Regions from separate parts of the Nonomuraea sp. NPDC050783 genome, predicted to be linked through region 1. Evidence: riboswitches for the same ligand, from Rfam matches in the RefSeq annotation. Region 1 holds a riboswitch; each other region holds the start of a gene.
What was found. Region 1 has a riboswitch for cyclic di-AMP ahead of AB0H75_RS23345 (hypothetical protein). Riboswitches for the same ligand answer to the same signal wherever they lie in the genome.
Positions count from the first base shown of each region.

Region 2: it holds a riboswitch for cyclic di-AMP, as region 1 does, so the genes downstream of both, AB0H75_RS17890 (CHAP domain-containing protein) here and AB0H75_RS23345 (hypothetical protein) in region 1, are expected to answer to the same signal.
Region 3: it holds a riboswitch for cyclic di-AMP, as region 1 does, so the genes downstream of both, AB0H75_RS49120 (coiled-coil domain-containing protein) here and AB0H75_RS23345 (hypothetical protein) in region 1, are expected to answer to the same signal.
Region 4: it holds a riboswitch for cyclic di-AMP, as region 1 does, so the genes downstream of both, AB0H75_RS10400 (C40 family peptidase) here and AB0H75_RS23345 (hypothetical protein) in region 1, are expected to answer to the same signal.

Region 1 is NZ_JBFAHK010000008.1:153,262-158,932, forward strand. Features, by position in the region: gene AB0H75_RS23325 (DUF4032 domain-containing protein) at 1-948, shown strand, start outside; gene AB0H75_RS23330 (NAD(P)-dependent oxidoreductase) at 987-1,592, opposite strand; gene AB0H75_RS23335 (winged helix-turn-helix transcriptional regulator) at 1,647-1,997, shown strand; gene AB0H75_RS23340 (alpha/beta fold hydrolase) at 2,076-2,924, opposite strand; gene AB0H75_RS23345 (hypothetical protein) at 2,978-3,925, opposite strand; cyclic di-AMP (ydaO/yuaA leader) riboswitch at 4,148-4,283, opposite strand; gene AB0H75_RS23350 (DUF5302 domain-containing protein) at 4,411-4,611, opposite strand; gene AB0H75_RS23355 (MDR family MFS transporter) at 4,661-5,671, opposite strand, start outside.
Region 2 is NZ_JBFAHK010000006.1:86,583-92,253, forward strand. Features, by position in the region: gene AB0H75_RS17885 (alpha/beta fold hydrolase) at 1-683, shown strand, start outside; gene AB0H75_RS17890 (CHAP domain-containing protein) at 705-1,415, opposite strand; cyclic di-AMP (ydaO/yuaA leader) riboswitch at 1,428-1,564, opposite strand; gene AB0H75_RS17895 (Gfo/Idh/MocA family protein) at 1,687-2,643, opposite strand; gene AB0H75_RS17900 (aldo/keto reductase) at 2,664-3,485, opposite strand; gene AB0H75_RS17905 (hypothetical protein) at 3,606-4,550, shown strand; gene AB0H75_RS17910 (DUF6716 putative glycosyltransferase) at 4,553-5,671, shown strand, end outside.
Region 3 is NZ_JBFAHK010000046.1:12,212-17,882, forward strand. Features, by position in the region: gene AB0H75_RS49100 (ABC transporter ATP-binding protein) at 1-475, shown strand, start outside; gene AB0H75_RS49105 (ABC transporter permease) at 502-1,287, shown strand; gene AB0H75_RS49110 (sensor histidine kinase) at 1,311-2,591, shown strand; gene AB0H75_RS49115 (response regulator) at 2,588-3,265, shown strand; gene AB0H75_RS49120 (coiled-coil domain-containing protein) at 3,319-4,344, opposite strand; cyclic di-AMP (ydaO/yuaA leader) riboswitch at 4,352-4,491, opposite strand; gene galT (galactose-1-phosphate uridylyltransferase) at 4,560-5,639, opposite strand; gene AB0H75_RS49130 (DeoR/GlpR family DNA-binding transcription regulator) at 5,636-5,671, opposite strand, start outside.
Region 4 is NZ_JBFAHK010000003.1:488,085-493,755, reverse strand. Features, by position in the region: gene AB0H75_RS10410 (class I SAM-dependent methyltransferase) at 1-594, shown strand, start outside; cyclic di-AMP (ydaO/yuaA leader) riboswitch at 882-1,039, shown strand; gene AB0H75_RS10405 (hypothetical protein) at 1,157-1,321, opposite strand; gene AB0H75_RS10400 (C40 family peptidase) at 1,332-1,667, shown strand; gene AB0H75_RS10395 (hypothetical protein) at 1,791-2,618, shown strand; gene AB0H75_RS10390 (M48 family metalloprotease) at 2,632-4,467, shown strand; gene AB0H75_RS10385 (glycosyltransferase family 4 protein) at 4,575-5,651, shown strand.

The DNA of each region.
Region 1 (5,671 bases):
GCCGCGCTGATCACCCGGCACCTGCAGTTCTCGCTGCCCTACCGCGCGGTCATGTCGGGCACGCTGCGCCCCGACACGCTCACCCGCCTGCTGGACGCCCTGGCCGTGCTGCTGGTGCGGCTGCACCTCAACGGCTTCTACTGGGGCGACTGCTCGCTGTCCAACACGTTGTTCCGCCGGGACGCGGGGGCGTTCGCGGCCTACCTGGTGGACGCCGAGACCGGCGAGATGCACCCGATGATCAGCGAGGGCCAGCGGCTGACCGACATCGACGTGGCCCACACCAACATCTTCGGCGAGATGCTGGACCTGGAGGCCGGCGGGCTGCTGCACCCGTCCGTCGATCCGATGGAGACCGCCGAGGACATCGTCGCCCGCTACCACCGCCTGTGGGCCGAGCTCAACGACAGCGAGATCATCGAGGAGGTGGACTGGCACCGCGTGGAGCAGCGCATCCGCCGGCTCAACCTGCTCGGCTTCGACGTGGCCGAGATGATGGTGCGGCGCAAGGTCGGCACCGGCCGGCTCATCGTGCGGCCGAAGGTCGTCGACGCCGGCCACCACCAGCGCCGGCTGCTCCGCCTGACCGGGCTCGACGTCGAGGAGAACCAGGCCCGGCGGCTGCTCAACGACCTCGACGGCTTCCGGGTGGCCAAGGGCCTGCGGCACGAGGACGAGGCCATCGTGGCGCACCGGTGGCTGGCCGAGGTGTTCACCCCGACGGTGGACGCGATCCCGGCGGAGCTGCGCGGGAAGCTGGAGCCCGCGCAGCTCTTCCACGAGATACTCGACCACCGCTGGTACCTGTCCGAGCAGGCGGGCGCCGACGTGGGCCTGGCCACGGCCGTGAAGTCGTACGTGGACAACGTGCTCGTGCACAAGCCCGACGAGAAGGCGCTCCTCCCGGACGAGCCCCCGGACGCCGATCCGCAGGCGGCGGATCAGTAGGCGACGGATCAGTAGGCGACGGATCAGTAGGCGACGGATCAGTAGGCGACGGTGATCCGCGTGCGCGGATGGGTGCCGCGCTCCAGCTCGTCGGCGACGGCCACGGCGTAGTCCTCGGCCGAGATGAAGCTGCGGCCCTGGGAGTCGGCGAGCAGGTCCTCCTGTCCGATGCGGTAGACGCCGGTGCGCTCGCCGGGCGCGATCTCGGCGGCCGGCGAGATGTAGGTCCAGTCGAGGTCGTCCACCTGCCGGAAGAAGCCGAGGACCGAGCGGCCGGCCAGGGCCTCCTTCTTGTAGACGTCCGGGAACTCGGGCGTGTCGACCAGGTCCACGCCCGGGGCCACCTTGAGGCTGCCGGCGCCGCCGACGACGATCAGGCGGCGCACGCCGGCCTCGCGCGCGCCCTCGACGAGAGCGCGGCTGGCCTCCATGAACGGGCCTTCCGGCTCGGTGCCGTCGCGGGGCGGGGCGATGGCCGAGACCACGGCGTCGTGCCCCTTGGCCAGGGTGGCGGTGTCGCGGACGTCGCCCTTGACCGGGCCGCCCGAGCGGCTGACGCCGGTCACCTCGTGCCCGCGGTCGGTGAGCTCTGCTACGACGCGCCGGCCGATCATGCCGGTCGCGCCAAAGACGAGGATCTTCATGCCGCCAAGAGTATCCATCGGATACTGGTTACTTCATCGTGCTATAAGTACCTTATGGATACCGGTGATGTCTTCGACCCTGATTGCCCCACACGAGTGGTCCTGGACAGGATCGGTGACAAGTGGTCGACACTGGTGCTGCTCAGCCTCCGGGGCGGGCCGATGCGCTTCACGCAGCTCCGCACGCGCATCGGGGGCGTCACGCCGAAGGTGCTCACCCAGACCCTGCGGGCGATGGAGCAGGACGGGCTGGTGACGCGGAAGGTGTTCGCCGAGGTGCCGCCGCGCGTGGAGTACACGCTGACCGAGCTGGGGCACTCGCTGCACGGGCCGCTGTCGGTGGTGGCCGAGTGGGCTGAACGGAATGTGGCGGAGATCCTCCGCTGCCGCGAGAGTTTTTCGTGACTCGCACCCTTGTCCGCCCTGCCCGGGCATGCCGTGGCCCGCGCCCGGTCCGGGGCGCGGGCCGCCGCGCGCCCGGGCTCAGGCGCCGCTCGTGAGCTTGGTGATCTCGCCGACGATCTCGGGCCAGAGCGCGCGCGGCAGGTCGTGTCCCATGCCGGGGTACGTCACCAGCCGGGCGCCGGGAATGGCCGCGGCCGTGGCCCGGCCGCCGGCCACGGGGACGAGCTGGTCGGCCTCGCCGTGCAGGACCAGCGCGGGCACGCTCACCCGGCCGAGTGCCTCGACGCGGCTGCCCGAGGCCATGATGGCGGCGAGCTGGCGGCCGGTGCCCGCGGGGTCGAAGCAGCGGTCGTAGGCCAGCCCGGCGAGCGTGGTGACGCGCTCGCGGTCCAGCTCGTAGCCGGGCGAGCCGATGACGGACCAGGTCCGCACCGCCTGCGCCAGCACGCCCTCGCGGTCCGCGGCCGGCCTGGCCATGAGGATCGCGGCCGCCTCGGCGGTCGGCGGGGCGATCTCGGGGCTCGGGGTGGACATGATGGAGGTCAGGGTCAGCACGCGCGCCGGATGGCGGATGGCCAGGGCCTGGGCGATCATCCCGCCCATCGAGGCGCCCACCACGTGGGCCCGCGGCCAGCCGAGGGCGTCCATGAGGCCGGCGGTGTCGTCGGCCATGTCGTCCAGCAGGTACGGCGGCGCCGCCCCGTGCGCGGGCAGGCCCGCCTGGTCGAGGTGGGTGGACAGGCCGGCGTCGCGGTTGTCGAACCGGACGACGTGGTGCCCCTGCTCGGCCAGGAGCTCGCAGAACTCCTCGTCCCAGTGGATGAGCTGGGCGCCGAGGCCCATGATGAGGAGCAGCGGCCGGCCTTCCGGCGAGCCGAAGCTCTCGTAGGCGATGTCGATGCCGTTGGCGGTTACGTGCGTGGTCACCGCACTAGAATGTCATTCTGGTGCGGTGACGTAAAGCTCCGCCGCAGGCCGCGTCAGCGCTTGGCCAGCCGTCTGAGGCGGTCGATGCCCAGCACCAGGCCCCCGCCGGCCAGGGCGAGCACGCCCGACAGCAGGGTGCGGCCCACGCCGCCGTTCTCCTCGGCCTGACCCACGGAGGCGGCCTCGACCGGGCGCCCGGTGGACTCCTCCTGCCCGGCGGGGGCGGAGGCGGGGGCGGAGGCAGGGGCGGGGGCGACGGCCCTGCCGGAGCCCGCGGCCGCCTCGGCGGTCCGCTCGGCCTCGGCGGCGGGCCGCTCGGCGGACCCGGTGGCGGACCCCGTGGCGGACCCGGTGGCCGGCTTCTCGGCTTCCGTGGCGGGCTCCTCGGCGGGCCGCTCGGGCTTCGTGGCGGCCGCGGGCCGCTGTGCCGGCTCGCTCGCCTCGGCCAGGACCTTCGGGGGCTCGGCCGGGTCGTTGTCGCGTACCGCCCAGGCGCCGGTGGAGAAGGCGACCGGGTAGTTCTTCTTGCCGACGCCGGGGCCCCACTTGGTGATGACGTACTGGACCTTGATGTGGCCCTGACCGCCGACGCCGTCCACGCCGAGCGTGCTGGAGTTGAACGTGCCGCCGGTCAGCTCGGCGAAGGTCTTGGCGTCCAGATCCAGCATGACGCCGCGGCTGGAGGGGACGCCGGGGCCGCGGTCGCCGACGAAGAACGGCGCCTTCTTGCCCTTGTAGAGCACGTAGCCCTCGGTCATGAGGGGCCAGCTCGGGCTGGCGGCCAGGCCCTTCTGCATGGGCTTGCCGCTGGCCGGCAGTCCCGTGTCACCGGCCCGGCCGGAGGCGTCGTCCCAGAAGTAGGAGGCCGTGGTCGAGCCCTTGAGCAGGATCTTCTCGTCGGTGTCGGCGTGGGCGGCGGCGCCGAGGGAGCAGGCGGTGAGCGCGCCGAGCGAACAGGCCGTGAGCAAGGCGAAGGAACGCAGGCCGGAGCGAGCAGACATGGAGCAGTGAGGTCCTTCGTGAGGGGACAGGGACGCGCTTCAGCGGAACTTCAGGGGAGAAGGGCGCAGCCAGGGAGGACACCTGACACAGGGGGCTGCGCGAAGCGCGGGAAAAGCCTGGTTGACAGGCTGCTCAGCGAGCGGCCGGCACGACGCCGACGGCGGAGATGGCGGCCCGGTGGGAGCCGGCGTCTGGAGGTGTGACGCGGTGAGACATGTGGGTGTTCCTCTCCATCACGCCTACCGGGTTAGCTGACGGGTTCGGACGAGGAGCTGCCCTACCGGCGCAGTGCCGGATTCACCCCAACAAGGTGGGTCCCCGGTTCCCGGCTGGTGCGGGATTCGGCTGGTCAATGGCCCACACTTAACCACCCATAACGGACGAACGCAAACGAATCGTCATGAATAGGACAAAAGATCTACCTATCCCCTAGGCAAAGAAAGAGGGGGCGCGGAATATCCGCGCCCCCTGCGTCGTCCGGATCTCAGCCGCCGCTCTTGCGCCTGAAGGATCGCTTGTTCGCGGCCGGACCGTGCGTCCCGTGGATCTTCGACGGGTCGCCGCCCTTACCGCCCGCGCCCCCGCCCGCATGCTGGTTGCGCTTGCGCTCCAGCGCCTCGCGGAACTTGCGCTTCATCTCGTCCTCGGGTGTTTCGCTGACTTCCGGCTCCGATGACTCCGCCATTGAGGACCTCCATGATGTTGGGGACCCTCACAGCTTCGCACGATGCTCCTTACGACGCGAAACTGGCCTCAACCTTGCTCTGCTGAACGGCCGGCACCTCCAGCCGCCTGCCGGGCATGGCGATCAGCGCCACGAGGGCGACCAGCGCGCCCGCCACGCCCAGCGACGGGATGACCGCGGCCGAGGCGGCGGCGTGCGCGGCGGGCAGGCCGTGCAGCGGCGCCTGCTCGGCCAGCGTCGAGGTGTAGAGGGTGCCGCCGACGGCCAGCGCCACCGAGCCGCCGATCTGGCGGAAGAAGGTGAGGTTGGCCGAGGCCGTGCCGATGTAGGCGGGCGGTACCGACTGCTGGACGGCCACGGTCAGCCCCGACAACATCGGCCCCATGCCCAGCCCGATCAGCGCCATCCACACCGCCAGCGCCAGGCCGCCGGTGTGCGCGGTGAGGCCGAGGCACAGCAGCGTGCCGGCCACGAGCAGGAACGGGGCGGCCACCAGCCACGGCTTGTAGACCCTGGTCCTGGACATGAGCGAGCCCATGATGGCGCTGCCCGCGACCATGGCCAGCATCATCGGGTAGATCCGCAGGCCCGACTCGGTCGCGTCGGCGCCCAGCGCCTCCTGGAAGTAGCGCGGCAGGAAGACGACGCCGGCGTACATGCAGAAGGCCGTGCAGAACGAGGTCACGTTGACCAGCGTGTACGTACGCACGCCGAACAGGTGCATCGGCATGATCGGGTTGGCCGCCCGCCGCTCCACCACCACGAACACCACCAGTGCCGCCAGCGCCAGCAGGATCGGCCCCGCCACGGGCAGGTCCACCCACGTGTGGCCGTCCAGCCCCTTCTCCGTCAGCCCCAGCAGCAGCGCGGTGATGGCCACCGTGAAGACCGCGATGCCCGCGTAGTCGGGGCGCCCGCCGCCGCCGGTGCCCGCCCGGCGCGGCAGGCGCAGCGCGACGACCGCGATCACCAGCGCGCCGAGCGGCACGTTGACGTAGAAGGCCCAGCGCCAGCTCGCGTGGTCGGTGAACAGGCCGCCGAGGAACGGCCCCGCCAGGTA
Region 2 (5,671 bases), on a different contig from region 1:
TGGCCGCGGCCGGGCTGCGGCCGGTCGCGGTGGACCTGCCGGGGCTGGGCCGCTCCGAGGGGGAGCTGACCCTGGAGACGGCGGCGGTGCCCCGGCTGGCGGAGTGGGCGGCCCGCTTCGCCGCGGCGCTGGGCGCGGCCGGGCCGCTGGACGTAGCCGGCCACGACATCGGCGGCGCCGTGGCGCAGCACCTGCTGGCCGCCGGGACGGCGAAGGTGCGGCGGCTGGCGCTGGTCAACTCGGTGACCTACGACTCCTGGCCGGTGCCGGGCGTGGCCCGCTTCCGCGACCCCGCGGCGGTGGCCGCGGTGACGGCCGAGGAGCTGCTGGCGGCCCGCCGCGCGGCGGTCACCACGGCGCTGGCCCGCCCGGCGTCGGAGGAAGAGCTGGCCGACTACCTGAGCCCCTGGCGGGAGGCCCGGGTCCGCCGCTCCTGGATGGCGCTGGCGGGCGCCGCCGACAGCCGCTACACGCTCGACCTGGTGCCCGCCCTGCGGGCCGACCGGACGCCGAAGCTGCTGGTGTGGGGCGAGGACGACACCTTCCAGGAGGTGCGGTACGCCGAGCGCTTCGCCGCCGAGATGCCGGAGACCGAGCTGGTCCGCGTCCCGCGCGCCGGGCACATCCCGATGGAGAACGACCCGGCCGCGGTCACCGCGGCCCTGGCCCGCTTCTTCGCCTGAGGGGGCGGGCCGGAGCCAGGCTCAGGAGGCGTACTCCGGGTAGCCGTAGCCGACGACCTGCGACTTCGGCCGGACGCGCTCCTCCACCTTGCCGTTGCCGGTGTTGCCCTCGATCGTGGAGATCGTGCCGTCCCTGTTGTCCTTGACGACGAACCCGACGTGGTTGATGTCGTCGAGGTCCTTGCTGCCGCTCCAGGAGAAGAACACCACGGCGCCGGGCTTGGCGAGGGTCCCGAAGCGGTCGTTGGCCTCGAACCACTTGGCGTAGGTGACGGTGTAGGCGTCCCAGCCGACCTGCGGGCGGGCGCCGGTCTTCTCGCCGACCCAGGAGACGAACATGGCGCACCAGGGGGCGTTGAGGTAGTCGGCGGGCCTGCCGCCGTCGCGGGCGATGGTCTCGGCGGCCCGCCGGGAGGCGGCGTACCACTGCTGGTACGGGGTGCCGCCGCCGGCGTCGTTCTCGCTGGTGCCGACCTGGGAGCGGGCCAGGGCCAGGACCTGGTCGGCGGTGACGCTGATGCGGGTCTCGTCGTTCGTGCGGGACCGGGGCGCGGCGTGGTCGGCGGCGTGGTCGGCGGCTGGGGCCTGCCCGGTGATCTGCTGCTCGGGAGCGGGGGCGCTGTCGGCGTTCGCGGAGGCGTGCGCGCCGAAGGCGCCGGCGATGACGGTCGCGCCGAGCGCGGCGCGGGCGATGCTCATCTTTCGGGCAGCGGTGATGCGGTGCTTGGCCATCGAGGGGCTTACTCCTTGCTTCCATGCCGCTTACCGGGTTAGCTGACGGGTTCGGGCGTGGAAGCTGCCCTACGGCATGTCTATGCCGATTCACCCCAAGGACGTGGGTCCCCGGTTCCGCGCACGGGCGGATTCAGCGGTCACAGGACGATCCTGTGATGCGATGTCACTCGCGATGGTCAGACATAGTCGGACAAACCGGACGTATGCCCTGAGATGCCCCACAAGGTAATACATGTGGCAAGGGGATTACAAATCCCTAAAAGTCCAGCTAGCCGAGTTGCCGCCGCGCGTCGGCCAGAAGCCCCATCATGGCAAGGGATTCGTCAAGAGGCATGATCGCCGATTCGGTCCTGCCCTCGGCCACCGCCGCGCGGACCTCGCGCAGCTCGCCGGCGTAACCGTTGTCGGCCGGGTCGAGCACGTGCTCCTCCGCCTCCGTGCCGGGCGGCCCGGTCAGCACGATCCGCTCCGGCGCCCAGAACGGCGCCGGGAGGTGCGCCCGCAGCCCGGTGCCCACCACGTGGGCGTCGTTGGGGTAGTGCGCCAGCAGCGAGGCCGCCACCAGGGCGTGCCCGCCCCCGGGATACACGAGCACCCCGGCCGCCTCCGCGTCCACCCCACTGGGCGCCAGGGAGCCGGTCACCCGCAGCTCGGCGGGCCGGCCGAGCAGGAGCTGGGCCAGCCCGAACGGGTAGATGCCGAGGTCGAGCAGGGCGCCGCCGCCCAGCTCGGGCGCCCACAGCCGGTGCGCCGGGTCGTAGGGCAGCGAGAAGCCGAACGACGCCTGCACCGAGCGGATCTCGCCGAACCGCTCGTCGGCGGCGAGCCTGCGGATGAGCGGGTTGAACCGCATCCACATCGCCTCCATGAGGAAGACGCCCGCCTCGCGCGCCAGGCGCACCATCGTCGCGGCGTCCTCCACGGTGGCGGCGAGCGGCTTCTCGCACAACACGGCCTTGCCGTGCGCGATCGCGGCCGCGGCCACCGGCAGGTGCTGGGCGTGGGGCGTGGCGACGTAGACCGCGTCCACGGCCGGGTCGGCGCACAGCTGCTCGTAGGAGCCGTACGCCGACTCCGCGCCCAGCGTCGCGGCCAGGGCCTGGGCCCGCCCGAGGTCGCGGGAGCCGACGGCGGCCACCCGCATGCCGGGCTCGGCCGCGATGGCCGCCCCCACGGTCCGCGCGATGCCGCCGGTCGCCGCTATGCCCCACGTGAAATCTCGCACAGGGCGAGATCGTAGACGGGTCAGGCGGCGTTGAAGGTGTCGGGGTCGGGTCCGAGGCGCTTGCCCTGGTTGAGGGCCCCGATGGCGGCCATGTCCTCGGTGTCGAGGATGAAGTCGAACACGTCGATGTTCTCCTTGATCCGCGCCGGCGTGGCGGACTTGGGGATGACGACGTTGCCGAGCTGCAGGTGCCAGCGCAGCACGATCTGGGCGGGCGTCCTGCCGTACTTCTCCGACAGCACCCGCAGCGCCGGGTCGCCCAGCAGGCCCTTGCCCTGCCCGAGCGGGCTCCACGCCTCGGTGAGGATGCCGTTGGCCTCGTGGAACTCCCGCATCTCGCGCTGCTGCAGGTAGGGGTGGAGCTCGATCTGGTTGAGCGCCGGGGTGATGCCGGTCTCCTCCGTCAGCCGGGTGAGGGTCCGGACGGTGAAGTTGGACACGCCGATCGCCCTGGCGCGGCCGTCCCGGTAGATCTTCTCCAGGGCCTTCCACGCCTGCACGTACTTGTCCTGCCGCGGGACCGGCCAGTGGATGAGGAAGAGGTCGACGTAGTCGAGGCCGAGCCGGGACAGGCTCTCCTCGAACGCCTGCTCGGCGCGGCCGTGGTCGCCGTTCCACAGCTTGGTGGTCACGAACACCTTCTCGCGCGGCAGCCCGCTGCCGCGCACGGCGCGGCCCACGCCCTCCTCGTTGCCGTACGCGGCGGCGGTGTCGATGTGCCGGTAGCCGGTCTCCAGCGCGATCCGTACGGCCTGCTCGGCCTCGTCGTCGGGAATCTGCCAGACGCCGAACCCGAGCTGCGGGATCTGCACGCCGTCGGTGTTGAGCATGAGCGAGTTCATACCTCCCATTGTTCACATCGCGTTCCGAGCGCCTTAAAGCGGCAGGGGTAACTTAACGGGGTCATGAACGGGCCATCACCCCCACTGGGAGGGCCCATCACCCGGCTGGGAGGGCAACGAGTGGTCGCACGGGCGTCGGCCTGGGTGGAGTCCCCGCTCCAGATGCTGTGCGCCGTCGAGGCCCACCACGCCGGGCTCCTCGGGCCCGAGACGGCCGTCGTGCCGCGCGCGGGCCTGCGGCCGCTGAAGGCCACCCGCGCGGAGCTGCGCTCCCTCGTGCTGCCCGACGGGCTGGTGCTGGCCGAGCCGCGCGAGCGCATGCCCCGCCGGGTCCAGGCCGTCGGCGACGCCTTCTCCGGCAAGGTGCAGCTGCGCTGGCTGGCGTCCTGGCCGGGCCGCGTCGTCATCGTGGACGACGGCCTGGCCACGCTGCGGCTGCTGGAGCTGCTGGCCGCCGGGCCGACCCGGCCGCTGCTGCGCGCCCGCGCCGAGCAGGCCGTGCCGCGCGCCGCGCTGGGCCTGGCCGCCGCGCTGCGGCTGCGGCTGAGCGAGGTGTCGGTCTTCACCGCGCTCAGCGTGGGCGACGAGCTGGCCGCGGCCGTCCGCGCCGCCGGCGTCGAGCTGGTCCGGCACGACTTCGCCTGGCTGCGGGCCCAGCCGCCGAGCGCCCACGGCCCGGCCGAGCGCACGGTCGTGCTCGGCACCTCGCTGGTCCGCAACGGCCTGGTCCACCGCGACCGCTACCTGCGCTGGCTGAACGAGCTGGCCGCCCAGGAGCCGCTGGCCTACTACCCCCACCGCCGCGAGGACCCGGTGGACGTGGCGCTGATCCGCGAGCGCCCCGGCATCACCGTGCACGACGCCGGCGCGCCCGCCGAGCTGACGCTGCGCGGCCTGAGCCCCGGCCAGCGCGTGCTCAGCCTCCCCTCGACCGCCCTCACCTCGCTGCGGGTCCTGCTCGGCCCGCGCGGCGTCGCCGTCGAGCCCGTGGACGTTCCCGACGACTGGTGGACCAGCAGGGCGGCCCCCGCCCTGCGCTCGCATCTGACTGGAGTGCCCGGTTGAACGTGTTGGCGGTTGCCGACTCCGACTCGTACCTGAAGTGGGCGGCCTGCCTGCTCGACGACCTGCCCGCGGGCTGCGCGACGGACCTGGTGGTGGTCCGCACGCCGATCGCGCCCTCGCCCGAGCAGATCGCCGCCGCCGTGGGAGGCCGGGCCGCGCCGCCGGTGTTGTCGGCCCGGTCGGTGCGCCGGCTGGCCGAGCGCGTCCGGCCCGACGTGATCCTCGTGGCCTGCACGGGGCCGGTGGTGGACGTGCTGGTGGCCGAGGTCCTGGACGGGCTGCGCCCACGCCCGGTGTTCGCCAGCGGGCTGCCCGGCATCTCGGTGCCGGCCACGGAGAAGGCGTGGATCTTCCGCAGCGGCTGCGACCTGTTCGTGGTGCACAGCGAGCGGGAGGCGGCCGAGTTCCGCGAGATCGCCGGGCGGCTCGGCGGGGGAGGGGCGGTCGGCCTGGCCCGGCTGCCGTTCCTGCGCGCGGGCACGGCCGTGGCGGGCGGCGACCGGGTCGTGTTCGCCACCCAGGCCAAGGTGCCGCGCGAGCGCGAGCAGCGCGAGCGCGTCCTGCGGGCGCTGGCCGGGCTGGCCGCCCGCCGGCCCGACCTGGACGTGGTGGTCAAGCTGCGCGCCCTGGAGGACGAGCGGCAGACGCACAACGAGCGCCACCACTACCAGCGGCTGTGGCGGGAGATGGGCGAGCCGGGGCGGCTGAGGTTCGCGGCCGGGCCGATGCACGAGCACCTGGCGCGGGCGGCCGGGTTCGTCACGGTCAGCTCGACGGCGGCGCTGGAGGCGATCGCGCTGGGCGTGCCGTCGCTGGTGCTCGCCGACTTCGGCGTCAACGCCGAGATGATCAACCTGGTGTTCGAGGGCAGCGGCCTGCTGGGCACGCTCGACGACCTGGCCGCGGGCGATTTCCGCGCGGCCTCGCCCGCCTGGTGCGCGGCCAACTACTTCCATCCCGCCGAGCGCGCCGACTGGGCGACGCTGCTGGCCGGGCTGGTCGCCGCCCGGCCGGGCCGGCCGGCCACGTCACTGCTGGACGGCCCCGAGCACGCGGCCGCGCGGCGGCGGGCCCGGCTGCGCGTGGAGGTGCACCCGTCGATGTTGCGGGCCGGCTACCGG
Region 3 (5,671 bases), on a different contig from region 1:
CCGGGTGGCGATCCTCGACGAGCTCACCACCGGTCTCGACCCGCAGGCCCGGCGCGACACCTGGGACCTGATCGAGGGAGTGCGCTCCCGCGGCGTGACGATCGTGCTGGTCACCCACTTCATGGAGGAGGCCGAGCGGCTGTGCGACCGGCTGGCGCTGATCGACGCCGGCCGCGTCGTCATGGTGGACACCCCGGCCGGCCTGACCGAGCGGGCGCGCGTCGGGCAGCGGATCCAGTTCCGCCCGTCCAGGCCGATGGACGACCGCCTGCTGGCGAGCCTGCCCGGCGTCTCCGGCGTCACCCGCCGCGGTGACCTGGTCATCGTCAACGGCGACGACGACGCGCTCAACGCCGTCACCACCGTGCTGGCCCGCAACCGGATCGTGGCCGAACGGCTACGCGTCGAGCAGGCGAGCCTGGAGGACGCCTTCGTCCATCTGACCGGCAAGCGCCTCGAACCCGGCTCCTGCTAACGCGTCACGGAGAGGACCTCATACCCATGTCAGCCCTGCGCACCACCGCACCTCCCGTCACCGCCGGGCGAGGCTCCGCGACGTGGCGGCTCGTCAAGGCCGAGAGCACGTTGTGCGTCCGGGACAAGGTCGCCCCCCTCTGGGGCATCGGCTTCCCGCTCGTCCTGCTGGTCGTCCTCGGCAGCGTCCCCGATCTGCGGCAGCCCGTGGAGACCGGCGGCGGCCTGACGTACTTCGACCTCTACGTCCCTGTTCTGATCCTCTTCAACCTGGCCATCCTGGCCACGGCCTCCGTGCCGACCACGCTCGCGGGCTACCGGGAGAACGGCGTGCTGCGGCGCATGCGGACCACGCCGGTCGGCCCGGCCCGCGTGCTCGCCGCCCAGCTCGTGGCCAACCTCGCCATCGCGGTCGTCGCGATGGTCCTGTTCCTGGCGGTGGCCCGGCTCGGCTTCGGCGTGGACCTCCCGGGGCACCCGCTCGGCTTCGCCCTCGCCTGGCTGCTCGCGGCGGCCGCGCTGCTCGCGATCGGCCTGCTGATCACCGCCCTCGCGCCCGGGCGTGGCCCGGCCACGGCGATCGGCACGGTGCTGTTCTTCCCGATGATGTTCTTCGCCGGACTCTGGGTACCGATCTCGCAGATGCCGCCGCTGTTGCGGAGCATCGCCCACTACACCCCGCTCGGCGCGGGCATGGGGGCGTTCCAGGACGCGTACCTGGGTCACTTCCCGTCCGCCGTGCCGCTGCTGACCCTGGCGGCCTATGCGGTGGTGTGCGCGTTCGCCGCGGTCCGCTGGTTCCGCTGGGAATAGAATCTCCGCGGGGAGTGGGAGTCTTGAGCGGGAAGATCGCACGGCAGCCGCCGTTCCTTCTGGTCAACGTGGTGCCGTACGCGCTGCTGGCGCTCCTCGTGGCGGTCCTGATGATCGCGGAGGGCTGGGCGGGCGGCTCCCTGCTCATCGACCTCGGCCTGTGCGGGCTGGCCGCCGCGTGGATGCTCGGCATGTTCACCCTGCGCCCCGGCCTGCGGGACCGGCCACGGATCATGGGGGTGTTCGTCGCGGGGCTGCTCGCGATCACCGCGGTCCTGGTGATCCGTCATCCCGTGTTCGGGCTCTTCACCCCCGCCGCCTACATCTACTCCTTCACGGTCCTGCGCTGGCCGTGGCGCTTGCTGGGCGTGGCCGCCACGGCGGTCCTGGCCGGTGGCGCACAGGCCTCCAGCGTGGACACGACGACCGGGCTCGGCCTGACGCTCTACGTGACCGTCGTCGCCTTCAACATCGCCATGATGTGCGGCTGCGCCTGGGTCCTGCGGCTCGCCGAGAAGGAGGAGGATCGGCGCGAGCAGACCCTTGAGGAGCTGAGCCGGACGAATCGCCTCCTGGAGGCGACGCTCGCCGAGAACGCCGGCCTGCACGCCCAGCTGCTCGCCCAGGCCCGGGAGGCGGGGGTGCTCGACGAGCGCCAGCGGATGGCCCGCGAGATCCACGACACCCTGGCGCAGGGGCTGACCGGGATCATCGCGCAGCTCCAGGCGGCCGAGCAGATGCACGAGGTCCCGGCGCTGTGGCGCCGGCCCTTCGACGCCGTCAAGGGCCTGGCCAGGGAGAGCCTGGCCGAGGCCCGGCGCTCGGTCGACGCGCTGCGGCCCGAGCCGCTGGAGGGCGCCCGCCTGGGCGACGCGCTCGCCGACGTCGCCGGCCGGTGGTCGAAGCTGCACGGGCTCGCCGTCCGGGTCACGACGACCGGCACGGCGCGGCCGATGGCACCGGAGGCCGAGTTCGCGCTGCTGCGCACGGCGCAGGAGGCGCTGGCCAACGTGGCCAAGCACGCGCACGCGACCAGGGTCGGGCTGACGCTGTCCTACCTGGAGCACGAGGTGGCACTGGACGTGCGCGACGACGGCAGGGGCTTCGATCCGGAGGGTCTCGGAGCCGGTACGGCCACGGACGGCGGGTCGCGGCCGCCGTCCCGCGGCGGCGGATTCGGCCTGGCCATCATGCGGCAGCGCGTCGAAGGGCTGTCCGGGACCTTACAGATCGAGTCCGAGCCCGGCGCCGGCACCGGGATCTCGGCCCGCGTCCCCACGCTGCCGGCAGGGAGCCACGCATGACCGATCACGCGGCCGAGCCGGCGGCCGGAACCCCGATCCGGTTGGTGATCGCGGACGACCATCCCGTCGTCAGGGACGGGCTGAGCAGCATGTTCGCCTCCGCGCCCGGGTTCGAGGTGCTGGGCGAGGCCGCGGACGGCGCCACGGCCGTACGGCTCGCCCAGGAGCTCAGCCCCGACGTGATCCTGATGGACCTGCGCATGCCGGGCATGGACGGGCTGACCGCGATCCACGAGCTGGCCAGGTGCGGCGTCACCGCGCGCGTGCTGGTGCTGACCACCTACGACACCGACACCCACGTCCTCCCGGCGATCGAGGCGGGCGCGACCGGCTACCTGCTCAAGGACTCCCCCCGGGAGGAGCTGCTGCGAGGCGCGCGGGCCGCCGCCAGGGGCGAGAGCGTGTTGTCCCCCTCGGTGGCGGCACGGCTGATGAACCGGGTCAGGACACCCCCGCCGCACCTGCTCAGCCGGCGGGAGCTGGAGGTCCTGGAGCTCGTGGCGGCCGGGAACACCAACCGCGAGGCGGCCGCCCGGCTGTTCATCACCGAGGCCACGGTCAAGAGCCACCTTCTGAACATCTACGCCAAGCTCGGCGTGGGCGACCGGGCCGCCGCCGTCAGCGAGGCGTTCAACCGGGGGCTGCTCGTCCCGCGGGCTCCCCGGCGGTTCTGACCCTGACCTCCCTGACCCTGACCTCCCTGACCCTGGCCTCCCTGGCCCTGGTCTCAGTTCATCGAGATGTGCACGTGGTCGTAGTGGTTCTCGGTGATGCTGCCGCGGTCGGACATCGGGCGCCAGCCGGAGCCCGAGTTGATGCGCTGCTTCCAGATCACGTACTTGACGCCGAGTTTGTCCTTGTTCTGCAGGGCCCAGGCGGCGAGGCGGTCGCCCAGGGCGGCGTTGGCGGCGGTGGGCATGCTGCCGCCGGTGCTCATCATGAAGTCGCAGGCGCGGCCGAGCGGGTGCTCGCCGCCGGCGCCGGAGCGGAAGCAGCCCACCGAGAACGGCAGCGCGAAGTTCTTGCGTACCTGCTCGCGCATCAGGCGGGTGCGCGGGGTGATGTTGTCCGCGCCGGCCGGCAGCTCGGGGGCCCAGGTGCCGTTGGACGTGCGGCCGCCGGCGTACGGGACGAGGTCCGCCAGCTTCTCCTTGATGTCGTCGATGACGTCCTCGGCCTCGTCGCGCTGCTCCGCCACGTCCGCCGCGTCGTCGCGGATCTTGTCCGTCAGCGCCTCGGCCTCGGCGGCGGCCTTCTTCTTCTCGTCGCGGGCCTTGGCCACGTTCTGCACCAGCGCCTGCTGCTCGGCGGTGAGCTGGTCGAGGACTGCCGCGCTGGCGCCGTCCAGCATGAAGCCGGGCACCGGCGGGTTGCCGTTCTGGTAGCGCAGCCGGGCGAGTTCGGCGACGCGCTGCTCGGTCGTGGCCAGCGTGCGGTCGGCGGCGGCCAGGCGCTCCTTCGCCGCGCCGGCCGCCTCCTGCGCCTTGGCCAGCTCGACGCGCTTGAGGTTGTACTGCTCGATGAGCTTGTCGACCTTGGTGTTGAGCCGCTTGAGCTGGGCGCGGAGCTGGGCCTCGGTGGGCTTCGGCGCGGTGAGCTTCAGCGCGGTGGGTTTCGGCGCGACCGCCGCCACCTGGGCCCGCGCCGGGGCCGCCGGGAGGGCCGCGACCGTGCCGACGACCAGGGCGGCGATCAGGCCGGTGGCGGCGAGGCCGGAGCCGATGGCCTGGGGTGCGGGGGGCGAAGCCGCCACGTACTCGGGTTCCTCTCCCTCTGCCGGCCGGGTTAGCTGACGGGTTCGGGCGTGAGAGTGCGTCCCTACCACCGAAGTGGATTCACCCCAGGTGCGGTGGGTCCCCGGCTCCCGGGCGACGCGCCCGGGATTAGGCGTGCAACGGTTGTGACCACCGGTGCATATCGGGATGTTAGTGGTAGATCACGATTCATGCGACCTTAAGTAGAAATCTATTAGTGATCAAGTTGTGATCGGAGCATGCGGGCCGCCTCCTCCGGCAGCACGTCGTTGACGAACGCGCCCATCGCCGACTCCGATCCGGCCAGGTACTTCAGCTTCCCGGGCGCCCGCCTGACGCTGAACAGCTCCAGATGCAGGTACGCCAGCTCCCGCCCCTCCCGCACGGGCGCCTGGTGCCAGGCCGAGATGTACGGCATCACGACCCCGAACAGCCCGTCGAAGGCCCGCAGCACCGAGGTGTAGAGCGGCGCGAACGCGGCCCGCTCCGCCTCCGTCAGCGCCGGCAGGTCGGGCACCTGCCGGTGCGGGTACACGTGCACCTCGAACGGCCAGCGCGCGGCGGCCGGCACGAACGCCGTCCAGTGCTCGTTGGCGGCCACCACCCGCGTGCCGGCGGCCCGCTCGGCGGCCAGGACGTCGGCGAACAGGTTCCCCGGGCCCTGGTGGCGGGCGGCGGCGCCGAGCTGGAGCCTGGTGCGCGGGGTGACGTACGGGTAGGCGTAGATCTGCCCGTGCGGGTGCGCCAGCGTGATGCCGATCTCCGAGCCCCGGTTCTCGAAGCAGAACACCTGCTCCACGCCCTCGATGCCGGACAGCTCGGCGGTGCGGTCGGCCCATGCCTCCATGACCAGCTCGACCCCGTCGTCGGACAGGCGGGAGAAGCTGGAGTCGTGGTCGGGGGTGAAGCAGACGACCTCGCACCGGCCCGCGCCGGGCCGGACCGCACTCAGCCCACCCACATCCTCATAAGTCGCAAAATTTCCGGAAAAAGAGGGGAAGCGGTTCTCGAACACCACCACGTCGTAGTCGGAGGCCGGGATCTCCGTGAGCCGGTCCCCCGACGACGGGCACAACGGGCACTCCGCCGCCGTGCCGGTCGGCTGGAACGTCCGCGTCTGCCGGTGCCCGGCGATCGCGACCCACTCCTCCGTCAGCGGGTCGTAGCGCAGCTCGGACGCCACCGGGCGGGGGCCCAGCTCGCGCCGGTCCACCGCGCCGCGGTCGGCGTCGTCACGACGGTCGAAGTAGATGAGCTCCCGGCCGTCGGCCAGGTGGGTGATGGTGCGCTTCACAGCGTGCCCTCTTCCGCGATGATGAGTTCGCC
Region 4 (5,671 bases), on a different contig from region 1:
CGGCGCGGCCACGAGGTCACCGCGATCGACAGCGCGGCGGAGGCCGTGGCGGCGGCCCGCGCGGCCGGGGTGCCCGCCCTGCGTGCCGACCTGACCGTCCGCGACGGCGCGCCCTTCTACGACGGCGGATCGTACGAAGTGATCGTCATGTCGCTCTCGCTGCACCACATGCACCCGCTCGGCGCGGCACTCGACCACGCGTACGACCTGCTGATACCGGGCGGGACGTTGCTGGTGGACGAGTTCGCGTGGGACTGGGCGGACGCGGCCACCGCCGCCTGGTTCTACGATGCCGGATCGTTGCTGGCCGCCGCCGGCGTGGCGGACTTCCCGCGGGAGGGTGGCGATCCGGCTGGGCGGTGGCGCGCGGCGCACCACGACCATCATCCGGCGGCGGACATGCTGACGGCGCTCGGCGAGCGGTTCGAGGTGGTCAGCCTGCGCCGTGAACCGTACATAACCCGATATATCGGCGGAAAGGTCGTGAACGGTCACACCAAGGTCGTCGAGGAGCTGTGGCGCATCGAGCGTGACCGGCTCGCCGCCGGCGCCCTCGCGGCGACGGGGTTCCGGATGAAGGCGAGAAAGGTGTGACAAAAGTGACGAATGGGACCTTACACCGGGCTGTGCCGCGAATTGTGAGCAGGGTCACATTCGGGTAACAGCGTCTGGTGTTCCAGCAGGGGTTTCGATCCTGACTGGACTTCCTTTCTGATCTTTACAACCTGCCGTTCCCTTTGCCGATCCGTGACCTTTCGGCGTAACTTCTGGCGTCGCGACGGCACGCCATGTCGCCGCGAACCTCCATCGGTCCCCCCGATGTGTGCCAGATACCAATCCGCCGGTCGCGCCCGTACGTCCCCATGCGAACAACCTCAACGGGCGGCGACCTGCCGAATCCGTGCAGCCAGGAGCACGGAGCCGGGGAACCACCGATCCCGTCCCCGGGATCAGGGGTGAATCGGCGCGTATCGCGCCGTAGGGCTACTTCCAGGCCCGAATCCGTCAGCTAACCCGGTAGGCGTTCGTGGAAGCTCCAAGGAGAAATCCTGTCTACCTCCCCGCAGAACCCCCGTCTGTCCCGCCTTGCCCTGAGTGGCGCGGCGCTCACGATGACCGTGACGGCCGGAGGGACGATCCTCCATGCCCCAGCGGCTCAGGCGGCGACGACGAGCGGCTCGGCCGCGGCCTCCACCGTCACCACCACCACCGCCACCACGACCTCCGTGGCCAGGGCCGGCACCGCCGCCAGGTCGGCGAAGGCCAAGGTGAGGTCGGCGAGGACCGCCAGGGCCGCTCGGCAGAAAGCGAGGGCCTTCAAGGCCGTCGCCGTGGCCAAGAAGCAGATCGGTGACCCGTACCGCTACGGCGGCACCGGGCCCGGCTCGTTCGACTGCTCCGGACTCGTCCAGTACGCCTGGAAGAAGGCCGGGGTGAGGCTCCCGCGCGTGGCGAGCAGCCAGTTCGCCCGTATCAGGACGAAGGTCTCCTGGAAGAGGCTCAAGCCGGGTGACCTGATGTTCTTCAGCGGTCTCGGCCACGTCGGCATGTACGTCGGCAAGGGCAAGATGATCCACTCGCCCAGGACGGGCGAGCGGGTACGCATCGACAAGCTGAGCGGATGGCGCAGGTCGTCGTTCGTGGGCGCGGCCCGTCCCGGCGCGTGACAGCGGCCCCGCCACGGCCCCGGAAGGGACCGTGGCGGGGCCGCCCGTCTTCGTCCCCTTTGTCTTCGTCCCCTCTGTCTTCGCCTCTGTCTTCGCCCGGCGCGACTACTACTATCGGGCATCGTGTCCGAGCAGGTGAGCCGACGGGGTGCGGTGACCGCCCTCCTGCTCCTCGCCACCGCCCTCGCCCCGGCCGCGGACGCCCCTCTCACCGGCCCCTCCTCGCCGGTCCCCGGAGCGCGCGGCCTCTGGCCGGGGGAGTCCGTCACCGTCAGGGGAGCGCGGGCCGTGGTCGTCGGGCACGGGACGCCGCCCGCCACGCTCGGCGAGCTGGCGCGCCGGGCCGACACCGCCGCCCTCCGGGTCGCCGACGTCCTCGGCGGGCCGGTGCGTCCGCTGATCGTCGTCCCGCGCTCCGCCGCCGAGGCGGCCCGGCTGGCCGGTACGGGCCCGATCGACGGCCTGGCCGCCCTGGCCGACGGCGACCGGGTGATCGTCGTCCCCGAGGTCTTCGCCCGGCTCAACCCCACCGGCAGGGACGTCGTGCTCGCCCACGAGCTCACCCACGTCGCCGCCGGCACCGACCGGCTGCCGGTCTGGCTCTACGAGGGGTTCGCCGACTACGTCGGCTACCGCGACTCGGGACTGCCCGTACGGGTCGCCGCCGCCGAGCTGGCCGATGAGGTGCGAGCCGGACGCCTGCCCAGCGAATTGCCCGGACCTGCGGCTTTCGCGGCGGACGGGCGGGACCCGGCGCGGCTCGCGCGGGCGTACCAGGAGGCCTGGCTGGCGTGTCGATTCATCGCTGACCGGCTCGGTGAGGGGACCCTGGTACGGCTCTACCGTGCGGCCCAGGTGGTCGGCGTCCATCGGGCGCTCGCCTCGCTGGGGCTCTCCGCGGCCACGCTGACGGCACGGTGGCGCGCGTACATGCGAGAGCAGCTCGCGTAGGAGGGGGAGGCAGATGAGCGAACGGCAGGAGACGGACGACTCCGCGCCCGAGGCGGGCACGCCCGCCGGCGGTGACCGGGCGGACGGCCTGGAACAGGGTCATGGTGGAACCATGGCCGCGACGAAGGACGACGACCACCAAGGGCCCGGCGACGCCCCCGGGTTCGGCGGCGACCCCCGACCGGGCGACCACCTCCGCCCCGGCGACCGCCTCCAACCCGGCGTGCTGCCCGCAGCCGACGCGAAACGGCCCTCCAGCACGGACGGGCCCTCCGGCGCGGAACCCGCTGGGACCGGCGAAAGGGCCGGGACCGAGCAACCCACCGTGACCGGCGACCGAGCCCGGACCGCACAACCCACCCAGGACGGCGACCGGGCCGAGCAGGGCGACCCGGCCGAGGGTGACCGGGCCGAGGGCGACAATCGGGCCGTGGGCAGCGATCGGGCCGGGGGCGGAGAACGAACTGCTGAAGGCGGGGAGCGGGCTGAGAGCGGGGAGCCGGGTGAGGGAGCCGCCGGAGAAGGGCGGCGGACGGACGGGAGCGGGGACCGGGCGGTCAGCGGCGGTCCCGCGTACGACGAGAAGGCCGGCCCGCGCCACCTGCCCGGCGATGCCCGGCTGCGCCGCCAGGCCGCGCTCGCCCTGGCTGCGCTGGCCGCCGTCATCCTGGCGGTGGTCGCGTTCAGCACCCCCTGGCACCTGCTGGACACGGGCCCGCCCGACCCGGCCCGCGACTTCAGGGCCGCCGAGATCGCCCGCTCGCAGGCGTTCGACGCCGCGACGAGCCTGCCGAGCTACATCGCGCTGGCCCTGTCGGTCCTCCTCGCGGCCCTCCTGGTCGCCACCCCGCTCGGCGCCCGGCTGACGGCCTGGCTGCGCGGCCCGTGGTGGCTGCGGGTGATCCTGGGCGTGGTGGTCGTCGTCGCGGTCACCGAGGCGATCCGCTGGCCTCTCGGCATGTGGTTCGAGACGGTCATGCGCGAGTACGGCCTGTCCACCCAGGGCTGGGCGTCGTGGACCGGCGACCGGCTCAAGAACGCGGGGGTGGAGACGTTCCTGCTCGCCCTGATGCTGGTCGTCCTGGTGGCGCTGGCGCGCAGGCTCCGGCGCTGGTGGATCCCGGCGGCGGTGGGGGCGTTCATGCTGACGGTGGCGGCCTCGTTCGTCTACCCCGTGGTGTTCGAGCCGATGTTCAACGACTTCACGCCCATGCGCGAGGGGTCCCTGCGCACGAACCTGCTGGCCATGGCCGAGCGGGACGGCGTCCCGGTCGAGGACGTGCTGGTGGCCGACGCCTCGCGCCGCACGACCGCGCTCAACGCCTACGTCTCCGGCTTCGGGGCCACCCGCCGCATCGTCGTCTTCGACACGCTGCTGCGGGCTCCCCAGCCGGAGGTGGAGCTGGTGGTCGCGCACGAGCTGGGCCACGCCAAGCGCGACGACGTCCTGTACGGCACGCTCATCGGCGGGCTGGGCTCGGCGCTGGGGGCGGTCCTGCTGTTCCTGGTCTTCGGCCCGGTACGCCGCCGCACCGGCGTCACCTCGATCGCCGACCCGCGCGCGGTCGGGGTGGTCATGGGCCTGATGAGCCTGGGCTCCCTGCTCTTCGGCCCCGCCCAGAACGTGGTCAGCCGGCGCATCGAGGCCAGGGCCGACTTCCACTCGCTGGAGCTGACCAGGGATCCGGCGACGTTCGTGGCCATGCAGAAACACCTGGCTGCGGTAAATATTTCCGACTTGTCGCCGGATGCGGTGGAATATGTGCTCTATGCCTCTCATCCCTCCGGTCCCGAGCGCATCGCCATGGCCCGCTCGTGGGCGAGACTGAACGGCGTCCCCGTGCCGTGACCCGTGCCGTGAACCGTGCCGTGACCCGTGCCGTGACCCGTGCCGTGCCCCGTGTCGCGACCGGCGCGGCGGCAGGCGCGGAGACCGACACGGGGGCGGCGGCCAGGGTGGTCGTCGTCACCAACGACTTCCCGCCCAGGCCGGGCGGGATCCAGTCGTTCGTGCACGGGCTCGCGCTCCGCACGCCGGGCGTGGCGGTCTACGCCCCGGCCTGGCCGGGGTGCGAGGAGTTCGACCGGCGCCAGCCGTACCCGGTGGTGCGGCACCCGACCCGGCTCATGCTGCCGACCCCCGACGTGGCGCGCCGCGCCGCCCGGCTGGTGGCCGAGCACGGCGCGCGGACCGTCGTCTTCGGGGCGGCGGCGCCGCTCGGCCTGCTCGCGCCGCACCTGCGCCGGGCCGGCGCGCGGCGGGTGGTGATGCTCACCCACGGCCACGAGGCGTCGTGGGCGAGCGCGCCGGGCTTCCGCGCCGTGCTGCGCAGGATCGGCGAGCACGCGGACGTGGTGACCTACCTCGGCGACTACACCCGCCGCCGCCTGGAGGCCGCCGTCGCGCCGGGCAAGCTGGTCCGGCTGGCCCCGGGCGTGGACGCCGGGCAGTTCCATCCCGGCGTTCCCCCGGCCGAGCCGGAGCTGGCGGGCCGCCCGGTGGTGGCCTGCGTGTCGCGGCTGGTGCCGCGCAAGGGCCAGGACCAGCTCATCAGGGCCTGGCCCCGGGTGCTGCGGGCGGTGCCCGACGCCGTCCTGCTGCTCGTGGGCGGCGGCCCGTACCGGAAGAAGCTGGAGCGGCTGGCCGGCGGGCACCCCTCCATCCGCTTCACCGGGACCGTCCCGGCGGCGAGCCTGCCGGGCTACTACGCCGCCGCCGACGTGTTCGCGATGCCGTGCCGCACCCGCTGGAACGGCGTGGACGTCGAAGGGCTCGGTATCGTGTTCCTGGAGGCGTCGGCCACGGGGCTGCCCGTGATCGCCGGGGCGTCGGGCGGCGCGCCGGACGCCGTCCGTCCCGGCGAGACCGGCCTGCTGGTGGACGGCGAGAGCCCCGGCGACATCGCCCAGGCCGTCATCGAGCTGCTGACCGACCCGGACAAGGCGCGCAAGATGGGCGCGAGCGGCCGCGACTGGATCACCCGCGCATGGACGTGGGACCAGGTGGCCGCCCGCTTCCGTGCCCTCCTCTGACCGTGCCCTCCTCTGACCGT